3 regions of the Streptacidiphilus sp. MAP12-16 genome follow, and region 3 is predicted to be linked to each of the others. Evidence: riboswitches for the same ligand, from Rfam matches in the RefSeq annotation. Region 3 holds a riboswitch; each other region holds the start of a gene.
What was found. A riboswitch is a leader RNA that binds a small molecule or an ion and turns the genes downstream of it on or off. The one in region 3 is predicted to bind thiamine pyrophosphate.
Positions count from the first base shown of each region.

Region 1: another riboswitch for thiamine pyrophosphate. It lies ahead of ABIA33_RS18025 (cytosine permease); the one in region 3 lies ahead of thiO (glycine oxidase ThiO).
Region 2: another riboswitch for thiamine pyrophosphate. It lies ahead of thiC (phosphomethylpyrimidine synthase ThiC); the one in region 3 lies ahead of thiO (glycine oxidase ThiO).

Region 1 covers NZ_JBGCBY010000012.1:107,450-110,719, reverse strand. Annotated here, with positions in the region: gene ABIA33_RS18030 (trypsin-like peptidase domain-containing protein) at 1-1,209, opposite strand, end outside; TPP riboswitch at 1,506-1,620, shown strand; gene ABIA33_RS18025 (cytosine permease) at 1,623-2,984, shown strand; gene ABIA33_RS18020 (glycerophosphodiester phosphodiesterase) at 3,152-3,270, shown strand, end outside.
Region 2 covers NZ_JBGCBY010000012.1:32,010-35,279, reverse strand. Annotated here, with positions in the region: gene thiC (phosphomethylpyrimidine synthase ThiC) at 1-1,414, opposite strand, end outside; TPP riboswitch at 1,409-1,547, opposite strand; gene ABIA33_RS17700 (YibE/F family protein) at 1,685-3,022, shown strand; gene ABIA33_RS17695 (hypothetical protein) at 3,123-3,270, opposite strand, start outside.
Region 3 covers NZ_JBGCBY010000005.1:264,093-267,362, forward strand. Annotated here, with positions in the region: gene ABIA33_RS08570 (thiazole synthase) at 1-595, opposite strand, end outside; gene thiS (sulfur carrier protein ThiS) at 605-817, opposite strand; gene thiO (glycine oxidase ThiO) at 814-1,962, opposite strand; TPP riboswitch at 2,068-2,153, opposite strand; gene ABIA33_RS08585 (NAD(P)/FAD-dependent oxidoreductase) at 2,406-3,270, shown strand, end outside.

The DNA of each region.
Region 1 (3,270 bases), on a different contig from region 3:
GTTGCCCGGGTTGATCGAGGCGTCGGTCTGCAGGGCGTTCATGTAGGAGGTCTGCGCGCCGGTCGAGTCTCCCGAGGCGACGGGGCGGTTCTTGGCGCTGACGATGCCCGAGGTGACCGTGCCGGAGAGCCCGAAGGGCGCGCCGATGGCGATGGTGGTGTCACCCACAGCCACCTGGTCCGAGTTGCCGAGGGCCAGCGGCACCAGCGGCTTCTTCGGCGTCTGGGACAGCTTGATCACGGCGACGTCGTAGCCGGAGGCCCGGCCGACGATCGTGGCCGGGTAGCTGCTGCCGTCGGAGAACTTCACCGTCAGCTTGCCGCCGTTGTCCGACGGAGCCACGACGTGGTTGTTCGTCAGGATGTGGCCCTGGGTGTCGTAGACGAAGCCGGTACCGGTGCCGGACTCCTGCGAGTTGCTGGCCTCGATGGTCACCACGCTGGGCAGCGCACGGGCGGCGATCCCGGCGATGCTGTCGGGTGCGCGGCTGAGCGCCTTGGGGTCGATGGTCGAGGTGACGGTCGTGCTGCCACTCGAGCTGTCCCGAGTCTCGAGCCAGGAGCCGATACCGCCGCCGATACCGCCCGCGATGATCGCCGTCGCGGCGAGCAAGGCGATCAGGCCGCCGCGGCGCTTCTTGCGCGACGCGGTGCCGTCGTCGTACGGCGGGAAGGGAGTTCCGCCCGGGTAGCCGCCGTACTGCGGCTGCGCAGCACCGTACGGGGGCGGCGGGGGCGACTGGTGGGCGTAGGCGGTCGCCTCCACCGGCGGCGGGAACTCCGGGGCGGCGGCAACGGTCGGCAGCGGCTGCTCCGGGAACGCGGCCAGGACGGGCGCGGCGGGAACCGGAGGCACCGGTGGGACGGGTGGAACGGGCGGCACGGTCGGCTCAGCTATCGGCTGCTGCGCGTTCGGCGGCGGGTAGCCGGCGAGAGCCGGGTCAGCCGGCGGGTCGATCGGCTCCTGAGCGGCGACCGGCTGGACGAGGGTCTGCTCGGCCGCTGTGTTGTCCGGGGCGCCGGCGTCCTGGACGGGCTGGACGGGCTGGACGGGCTGGACGGGCTGGACGGGCTGGACGACGGTGTCGTCCGGCGCGGCGTCGGTCGGCACGGCGCGCGTCCGCACGTCGGGGGACGGTCCCGCCGAATCCCCACTGGTGGGGACGGGCTGCTCCGACCCGGCGTTCCCACCCTCGTGCTCGGTACTCACGAATGACCTCCTAGTGCGGGACCTCGGTCCCAAGCATTGCCCACCCAGTGTCAGGGCATCGTAAGGGCCAGCCATGCGCTATTCCCCATGTCGCATCTATAGCGCACCCGTCTGAGAGGTTCCTTACGAGTCCCGAAGGAAGTTGTTAACGCGACTGTTCGGGGGCGTCCGAGGGCACTTGAGGCGTTCGGCAGGCTCTGAGCCAGCTCTGGGCCAGCTCCAGGTCGGCGTCCGGCGGGCGTCCGAGACGCGACCGTGCCTTGGCCTGTCGCGCCTGTGGCCCTAGCATGACCCTCGAACTGATACGCGGGAGCTTGGACCAATCCAGGCTGAGAGGGCGCCGAACACGGGGCGCCGACCGCCTGAACCTGACCGGGTAATGCCGGCGTAGGGAGCTGAGCATCGTGACGTCCGTGTCGCCGTCCCCTGTCCTGGACCAGCCGCAGCCCGGCCCGCGCCCCGAGGCGCCACTCGTCCTGGACACCAACCCGCCGCGCACTCTCGGCTTCCGCGACCAGGCGGCTTTCTGGACGAACCTCGGCGTGAGCCTGATCGGCTTCCAGAGCGCCGCGACCGTCCTGGTCTTCAACGGCAAGGACCTCTCCCTCGCCGCGTCCTTCACCGCCATCGTCGCCGGTACGGTGATCGGCTCGCTGATGCTCGGCGTCGCCGCCGTCATCGGGACCAGGGCGGGCGCGCCCGCGATGGCGATCCTGCGCGGACTGTTCGGCACCCGGATGTCCTACCTGCCGACCGTGCTCAACATCGTCCAGTGCCTCGGCTGGGGCGTGTTCGAGCTGACCGTGATCGCCATGGGCGCGGAGGCGCTGTACGGCGGCGTTCCGCACTGGGTGTACGTCGTGGCCGCGGGCGCGCTGACGACGGCGATGACGATCCGTCCGCTCGGCTCCATCGCCGTGCTGCGCAAGTACGTGGCAGTCGCGGTCGGCGTCGCGATGCTGTTCTTCACCGTGGAGCTGCTGCGCCGGGGCGTGCCGGACCCGAGCCCCGGCAACTGGACCGGCTTCCTTCCGGCCGTGGACTCGGTGATCGCGGTCTCCATCTCCTTCGTGCCGCTGGCGGCCGACTACACCCGGCACGCGAAGACCACTCGGAGCTCCTTCTGGGGCGCGTTCACCGGCTACACCGTCTCCCAGGTGTGGTGCTACGTCGTGGGTCTGCTGGCGCTGGTGCAGGTGGGCGGGGACCCCAACAAGATCTTCACCACCTTCATGGGCATCACGGCGGGCTGGGTCTTCTTCACCGTTCTGGTGGTGCGCGAGGCGGACCAGTCCTTCGCCAACGTCTACTCCACCGCCATGTCGCTGCAGAACCTCTTCCCCAGGGTCGACCGCCGCATCCTGACCGTCGGGCTCGGCGCGCTGGTCACCGGGCTCGCGCTGCTGGTCACCGACTTCACCGGCTACGAGTCCTTCCTCGGGCTGATCGGCGCGGTGTTCGTACCGCTGTCGGCCGTGCTGGCGGTGGACTTCTTCTTCGGCGCGGGAAAGCGCGAAGGCGGCTGGGACCTGTCCGAGACCGCGCCGACGCGCTGGCTCACGCTGCTGCCCTGGGCCGTGGGCTTCGCCGTGTACCAGCTGATCGCACCGGCGCAGCTCACCGGGTGGGCGAAGGGCTGGCCCGACTTCTGGGCGCACGCGCAGGACGCGACCCACATCCACCCGCAGGTGTGGACGTCCGCGTCGCTGTTCTCCTTCGTCGTCCCCGCTCTACTGACCTGGGCCCTGACGCCGCTGCTCCGCAGGGGCCGTTAACCGGCCACACCGTCAGAATTCACCTGACGCAACCGAGGTGGCGGCGGGCGCGCGCCTATCGTTGTTCCGTGTCCAACGCACCTCATCCGCAGACGCCGCAGCCCCGGTCACCGCAGACCAGGACGCCGCAGCGGCAGACGCCGCACCCCCGGACGCCGCTGAGGCCGATCGTGCTTCCCAACCGTGCGGCCACCCGTGTCGTCGCGCACCGGGGCGCGTCCGGCACCCTGGCCGAACACACCCTCGCGGCGTACCAGCTCGCGGTCGAGCAGGGTGCGGACGCCCT
Region 2 (3,270 bases), on a different contig from region 3:
CCTTGGGGGTGACGTAGCAGAGCATCGCCGTGCCCCACCAGGCGATCATCGCTGCGCCGATGCCCGAGGTGATGTGGTCGTAGCCGGGTGCGACGTCCGTGGTCAGCGGGCCGAGCGTGTAGAAGGGGGCCTCGTCGCAGATCTCCTTCTGCAGGTCCATGTTCTCCTTGATCTTGTGCATCGGGACATGTCCCGGGCCCTCGATCATCACCTGCACGTCCCTCGACCGCGCGATCCTGCCCAGCTCTCCGAGCGTCGTCAGCTCGGCGAACTGCGCCTCGTCGTTGGCGTCCGCGATCGACCCCGGGCGCAGCCCGTCACCCAGCGAGTAGGTGACGTCGTACGCGCGCAGGATGTCGCAGAGTTCCTCGAAGTTGGTGTAGAGGAAGTTCTCCTGATGGTGCGCCAGACACCAGGCGGCCATGATCGAGCCGCCGCGCGAAACGATGCCGGTCTTGCGACGGGCCGTCAGCGGCACGTAGCGCAGCAGCACGCCCGCGTGCACGGTCATGTAGTCGACGCCCTGCTCGCACTGCTCGATGACGGTGTCCCGGTAGACCTCCCAGGACAGCTCCTCCGCCTTCCCGTCGACCTTCTCCAGTGCCTGGTAGAGCGGGACGGTGCCGATCGGCACCGGCGAGTTGCGCAGGATCCACTCGCGGGTGGTGTGGATGTTGCGGCCGGTGGAGAGGTCCATGACGGTGTCCGCTCCCCAACGCGTGGCCCAGGACATCTTCTCGACCTCCTCCTCGATGGAGGAGGTGACCGCCGAGTTGCCGATGTTGGCGTTGATCTTCACCAGGAAGCGGCTGCCGATCAGCATCGGCTCGACCTCGGGGTGGTTCACGTTCACCGGCAGGACAGCGCGCCCGGCGGCGATCTCCGCGCGGACCACCTCCGGATCCATCCCCTCCCGGAGCGCCGCGAACTCCATCTCGGCGGTGACCGTTCCGCGCCGCGCGTAGGCGAGCTGGGTCACCGGCGCGCCGTCGCGGCCACGCCGGGGGCGGCGCGGGCGGCCGGGGAAGACCGCGTCCAGGTTGGCCAGGCCGCCGCGCGGCGAGGTGTGCTTGAGCCCATCGTCCTCGGGCCGTCCCTCGCGCCCGTGGTACTCCTCGACGTCACCGCGCTGGCTGATCCAGCCCTCGCGCAGCGGCGGCAGCCCGCGCCGGACGTCGGCCACGTACGCCGGGTCGGTGTACGGGCCGGAAGTGTCGTACAGCGGGACGGTTCGGCCGTTGCTGAGCTGGACCTCCCGGTAGGGAACGCGCAGGTCGGGGCGTGAGCCGCTGCGGTACGCCTTGCGCCAGGCAGGCGTCGGGTATCCGGTACCCGTGCTGGAGGGGGCGGTGCTGGGGGTGGAGCTGGGGGCGCTGTCGGGGACAGACTGCTGCGCTGCTTCGTGCATGGTCATGAGACCCACTTCTCCCTACGCCGGCATTACCCGGTCAGGTTCGTGCGGTCGGCGCAAGCAGCTGCCGTACTCATCCGTGTACGGCGGTCAGCGCCCTCTCAGCCCGGTGCTCCGAGCTCCCGCGTCTGCAATCGAGATGCCGACACCGTAGCGAGCGCGGGCACGGGTTGACCAGTGGACGTCCGGCGGCCGGGATCTCCGTGGGTCCTCGGCGGATGCCGGGGTCGTCGGGTACGGTTCACTCCGCGCGTACCGGAAGGACCCCCTCCCGTGGCTGGAACCAGCACCCGGCATGACGAGCTCGGCCACGACTCGCTCCACCATGGCCACGGGCACAGCCACGACCATGGACCAGCGACTCCGGCGTCCCGGCGGCTGCGCTGGATCATCGCCGCGGTACTGGTGCCGTTCGCCGTGGCGGTGGTGGCCGGAATGGTGCTGCTCTGGCCGGGCAGGCTGCCCGCGCACGCCTCGACCGGCATCGGCTTCGACCAGCCGACCGTGAGCGGGACGGTGACCGGGACGAAGACGGTGGTCTGCGGTGGGGGAGCCACCAGCGACCCGGCCGCCCAGGCAGCTCCGAGCGGCCAGGCAGGCCAGGGCGCCTGCACGCTGGTGACAGTGCTGGTCACCAGTGGCAAGGACAGCGGGAAGTCGGTCCAGCAGACGCTGACCCCGGACCAGACCGCCGTCTACAGCGCGGGCGAGAAGGTCGTCCTGGACTACTCGCCGACGGCGCCGGCCTCGCTCCAGTACTCGATCGGCGACGCCGACCGCACCCTGCCGTTGGCCGTGCTCGCGGGGGTCTTCGCCCTCGCTGTGGTCCTGGTCGGCCGGCTCCGCGGCCTCGCCGCGCTGGTCGCGCTGACGATCAGCTTCGCCGTGCTGTCGCTGTTCGTGCTGCCCGCGATCCTCAAGGGCGAGGACCCGCTGACGGTGGCCGTGGTCGGCGGCGGCGCGATCATGCTGATCGCGCTGTACCTCTGCCACGGGCTGTCGGCCCGCACCTCGGTGGCGGTGATCGGAACGCTGACCTCGCTGGCGCTGATCGGCTTCCTGGGGAAGGAGTTCATCGGTCTCACCCACCTCACCGGGAACACCTCCGACGAGACGGCGCTGGTCCACTCCCTGTATGCCGGGATCAAGCTGCCTGGGCTGCTGCTCGCCGGGGTGATCATCGGCTCGCTGGGCGTGCTCAACGACGTCACCGTCACCCAGGCGTCCTCGGTCTGGGAACTCCGCGCCGCCGACCCGTCCATGGGTGCGCGGGCGCTGTACCGGGCGGGCATCCGGATCGGCCGCGACCACATCGCCTCGACCGTCAACACCCTGGTGATGGCCTACGCGGGCGCGGCCCTGCCGCTGATGCTGCTGTTCTCGATCGCCAACCGGGGTGTCTGGACGGTCGCCACCAGCGAGATCGTCGCCGAGGAGATCGTCCGTACGCTGGTCGGCAGCATCGGTCTGATCGCCTCGGTGCCGCTGACGACGGGCCTTGCCGCGCTCGTCGCGTCCCGCGACGGGCGGCGGCCGGAGAGGACACTTCCCCGCCCGCGCGTGAGCAGCGAGGCGGCCGACGGTCGGGCCCGGCACCGCCACCGGCGCTGACGCGCTCCACGCCCGACAGACCGAGCCGCAGACCGCCCGAGCCGTAGGTCTCCCGAACCACCAGTCTCCTCAGCCACCGGTCTCCCGAGCCGGTTCGGCGTCAGGAGACTGCCAGCACCTGCCCCTGCGCGTCGTAGACCGTGATCTTCGGGCTGATCCCGGCCAGCCCTCCCGAGATCGGCGGCCCCCACACGTAACCCGTCGCATAGCCGGGCCGTCCCGGGAGGGTCACCACCGTCGCACGGTAG
Region 3 (3,270 bases):
GCTCCATCGCGAACGCCGCGTCGGAGGCGGTGCCCGCGCCCGCGTCCAGGATCACCGGGACGCCGGCCCGCTCGACGATCAGCTGGAAGTTGTGCGGATTGCGGATGCCCAGGCCGGAGCCGATGGGGGAGCCGAGCGGCATCACCGCCGCGCACCCGGCGTCCTCCAGCTTGCGGGCCAGGACCGGGTCGTCGTTGGTGTAGGGGAGGACGACGAAGCCGTCGTCGACGAGGGTCTCGGCGGCGTCAAGGAGTTCGATCGGGTCGGGGAGCAGGGTGCGCTCGTCCGCGACGACCTCGAGCTTCACCCAGTTCGTCCCCAACGCCTCGCGGGCCAGCCGGGCGGTGAGCACGGCCTCTCCGGCGGTGAAGCAGCCCGCGGTGTTGGGGAGTACCTGGATGTCGTTGCGCTGCAGGACCTCCAGCACGGAGCCGCGGGCGGAGGGGTTGATACGGCGCATGGCGACGGTGGTCAGCTCGGTGCCGGACAGGCGCAGCGCCTGCTCCAGCACGTCCAGGCTGGGTGCGCCGCCGGTTCCCATGATCAGACGGGAGCCGAAGCTGCGGTCGGCGATGGTGAGGATGTCGTCGGACATGGCTCCGGATCAGCCTCCTTGGACTGCGGTGAGGATCTCGACGCGGTCGTCGGCGGCGAGGGGGGTGGCGGACCAGGCGCTGCGGGGCACGACGGCCTCGTTGACGGCGGCCGCGACACCCGAGGGCGCGGCGCTGAGGCCGGCGACGACCTCGGCGAGCGTGGTGCCGGGCGGGACCTCGCGGGCGTCGCCGTTGACGCGGATGGGCAGAGTCGTCGTCATAGGGAGGCCTCCGAGAGGGCACTGTGCCGGTCGAAGCGGGTCGGGGCGAACGGGGCGGCCTCCGGCGGCAGGTTGCCGGTGGCCAGGTACGCGGCGACGGCGTCGGCCGTGACCGGGGTCAGCAGCACGCCGTTGCGATGGTGGCCGGTGGCGGCGACCAGCCCCGGCAGTGCGGTCGGGCCCAGCAGCGGGGCGTTGTCCGGAGTGCCGGGGCGCAGGCCCGCGCCGGTCTCGACCAGAGGGAGTTCGGTGATGCCGGGGACCAGCTCGTGAGCGTCCCTGAGCAGCTCGTACACGCCCCCTGCGGTGACGGTGGTGTCGAAGCCCTGCTCCTCCATGGTCGCGCCGACGACCAGCTCGCCGTCCTCGCGCGGGACCAGGTAGAGGTGGCAACCGCGCACGACGGCGCGGAGGTTGCGGGAGAGGAAGGGCACGCCGAAGGCCGAGGTCATCCGCAGACGCAGGATCTGGCCCTTGACCGGGCGAACCGGAAGCCGGGCCTCCGGCGGCAGGCCGGGTATCTCGCCGGACCAGCAGCCGGCGGCCAGCACGGTCTGATCGGCGGTGAGGACGGCGCCGCCCTCGGCGAGGGCGCCGGTGGCGCGGTCCTGGCGGGTCGTCACGCGAGCCGCGCGGGAACGGTGGATCCGGACGCCCGCGCGGAGGCAGGCCTCGACCAGGGCCGCGCCGAGGCGGCGGCCGTCCACCTGGTGGTCGCCGGTCACCAGCAGGCCGCCCTGTACGGACGGCGCGAGCATGGGTTCGAGCTTGCGGCACTCGCGGCCGGTCAGCCAGGACACGTCCAGGCCGAGGCGCTGCTGGAAGGCGTACAGCTCGCGCAGCTCGGCGCGGTCGTCGGCGTCGAGGGCGGTGGCGAGGGTGCCGCAGACCCGGTAGCCGGTGGACAGGCCGGTCGCCTCGGTGAGCTCGGCGGCGAAGGCGGCGTAGCGCTGGTTGGAGGCGATGCCGAGCCGCAGCAGCTCCTCCTCGCCGTACTGGAGCTCGGTGACGGGGGCGAGCATGCCGGCAGCGACCTGGTTGGCGCCCTGGCCCGGGGCCGGGTCGAGAACGGTGACCGAGAGCCCGCGTTGGGCGGTGCGCCAGGCGACGCCGAGACCGATGACGCCGCCGCCGACGACCAGCACGTCGGAGTGGCCGCCCGCGGTGTCGTCGCCGTCTGCTCGGCCGCCGTCTGTTCGACGGCTCTCTGTTCGACCGCTGTCGATATGGGCGCGTGACACGGTGCTGCGCTCCCTTCGCCGGCATGACCCGGATCAGGTTCGGACGGTCGGAGGCCTGCCGCCTCCCTCTCAGCCCGGTACGCCGGGCTCCCGTGGTTTCCCGTCCACTGTAGTCGCGCGCATGCGGCTTGGACCGACCGGCACATGGTGGCTGGCGTCACGGGGCGATGGCCGTCGCCTGGACGGCTTGTCGTCGGTCGACCGATGCTCCGCATCGACTCCCTCCTCCGCACCCCCGCCCGTCGCCCGACCACCACCCCCAAGGGAAGCGCTTCGCGCCCCGCTCTTGGCCCGCGCCCCGCTCCTTCATCCAGCCACCATGTGCCGGTCGGTCCTACAGTGGCGGGATGTCTGAGCGGGAGAGCGTGCGGCAGAACGTGCAGCGCATCGTCGTGGCGGGCGCGGGGATGGCCGGGGTGCAGACCGTCGTCGCGCTGCGCGAGCAGGGCTATCCGGGCGAACTCGTGCTGGTCGGGGCGGAGCACCACCCCCCGTACGACCGGCCGCCGCTGTCCAAGGACATCCTGCTGGGCCGGGCCGAGCACTCGCGCTTCGAGGTCGACTACACCGAGCTGGGCGTCGAACTGCTGCTCGGCCGTCGGGCCGTCGGCCTCGACACCGAACGGCGGCTGCTCCACATCGAGGGCGGAGACCTGCCCTACGACCGGCTGGTGCTCGCCACCGGCGCGACGCCGGTCGTCCTGCCCGGCCAGCCCGCGAGCGCCTACCTGCTGCGGACGCACGATGACGCCGTCGCACTCAAGGGCGTGCTGCGCCCCGGCGCGCGGATCGTCGTCGTCGGCGCGGGCTGGATCGGCGCGGAGGCCGCGACCGTGGCGCGGCTGCTGGGCTGCGAGGTGACCGTGCTGGAGGCGGCGCCGGTGCCGCTCGCCGGTGCGCTGCCCGCGGAGGTCGGCGAGCGGATGCGCGACTGGTACGCCGAGGCGGGCATCGAGCTGCGGACCAGCACCGGGGTGGGCGGCGTCGTGGCCGGGGACGAGCGACTGGAGGGCGACGCCCGCACCGCCGTCCTGCTGACCGACGGCAGCGAACTCGTGGCGGACGCCGTCGTGGTGGGGATCGGGGCCCGGCCGGACACCGGGTGGCTGGACGGATCCGGCATCGCCCTGGACGACACCGGCGCCGTCGCCGCCGACGCCTGGCTGCGGACCTCGGCCGAGGGCGTGTTCGCGGTCGGCGACTGCGCCTCGT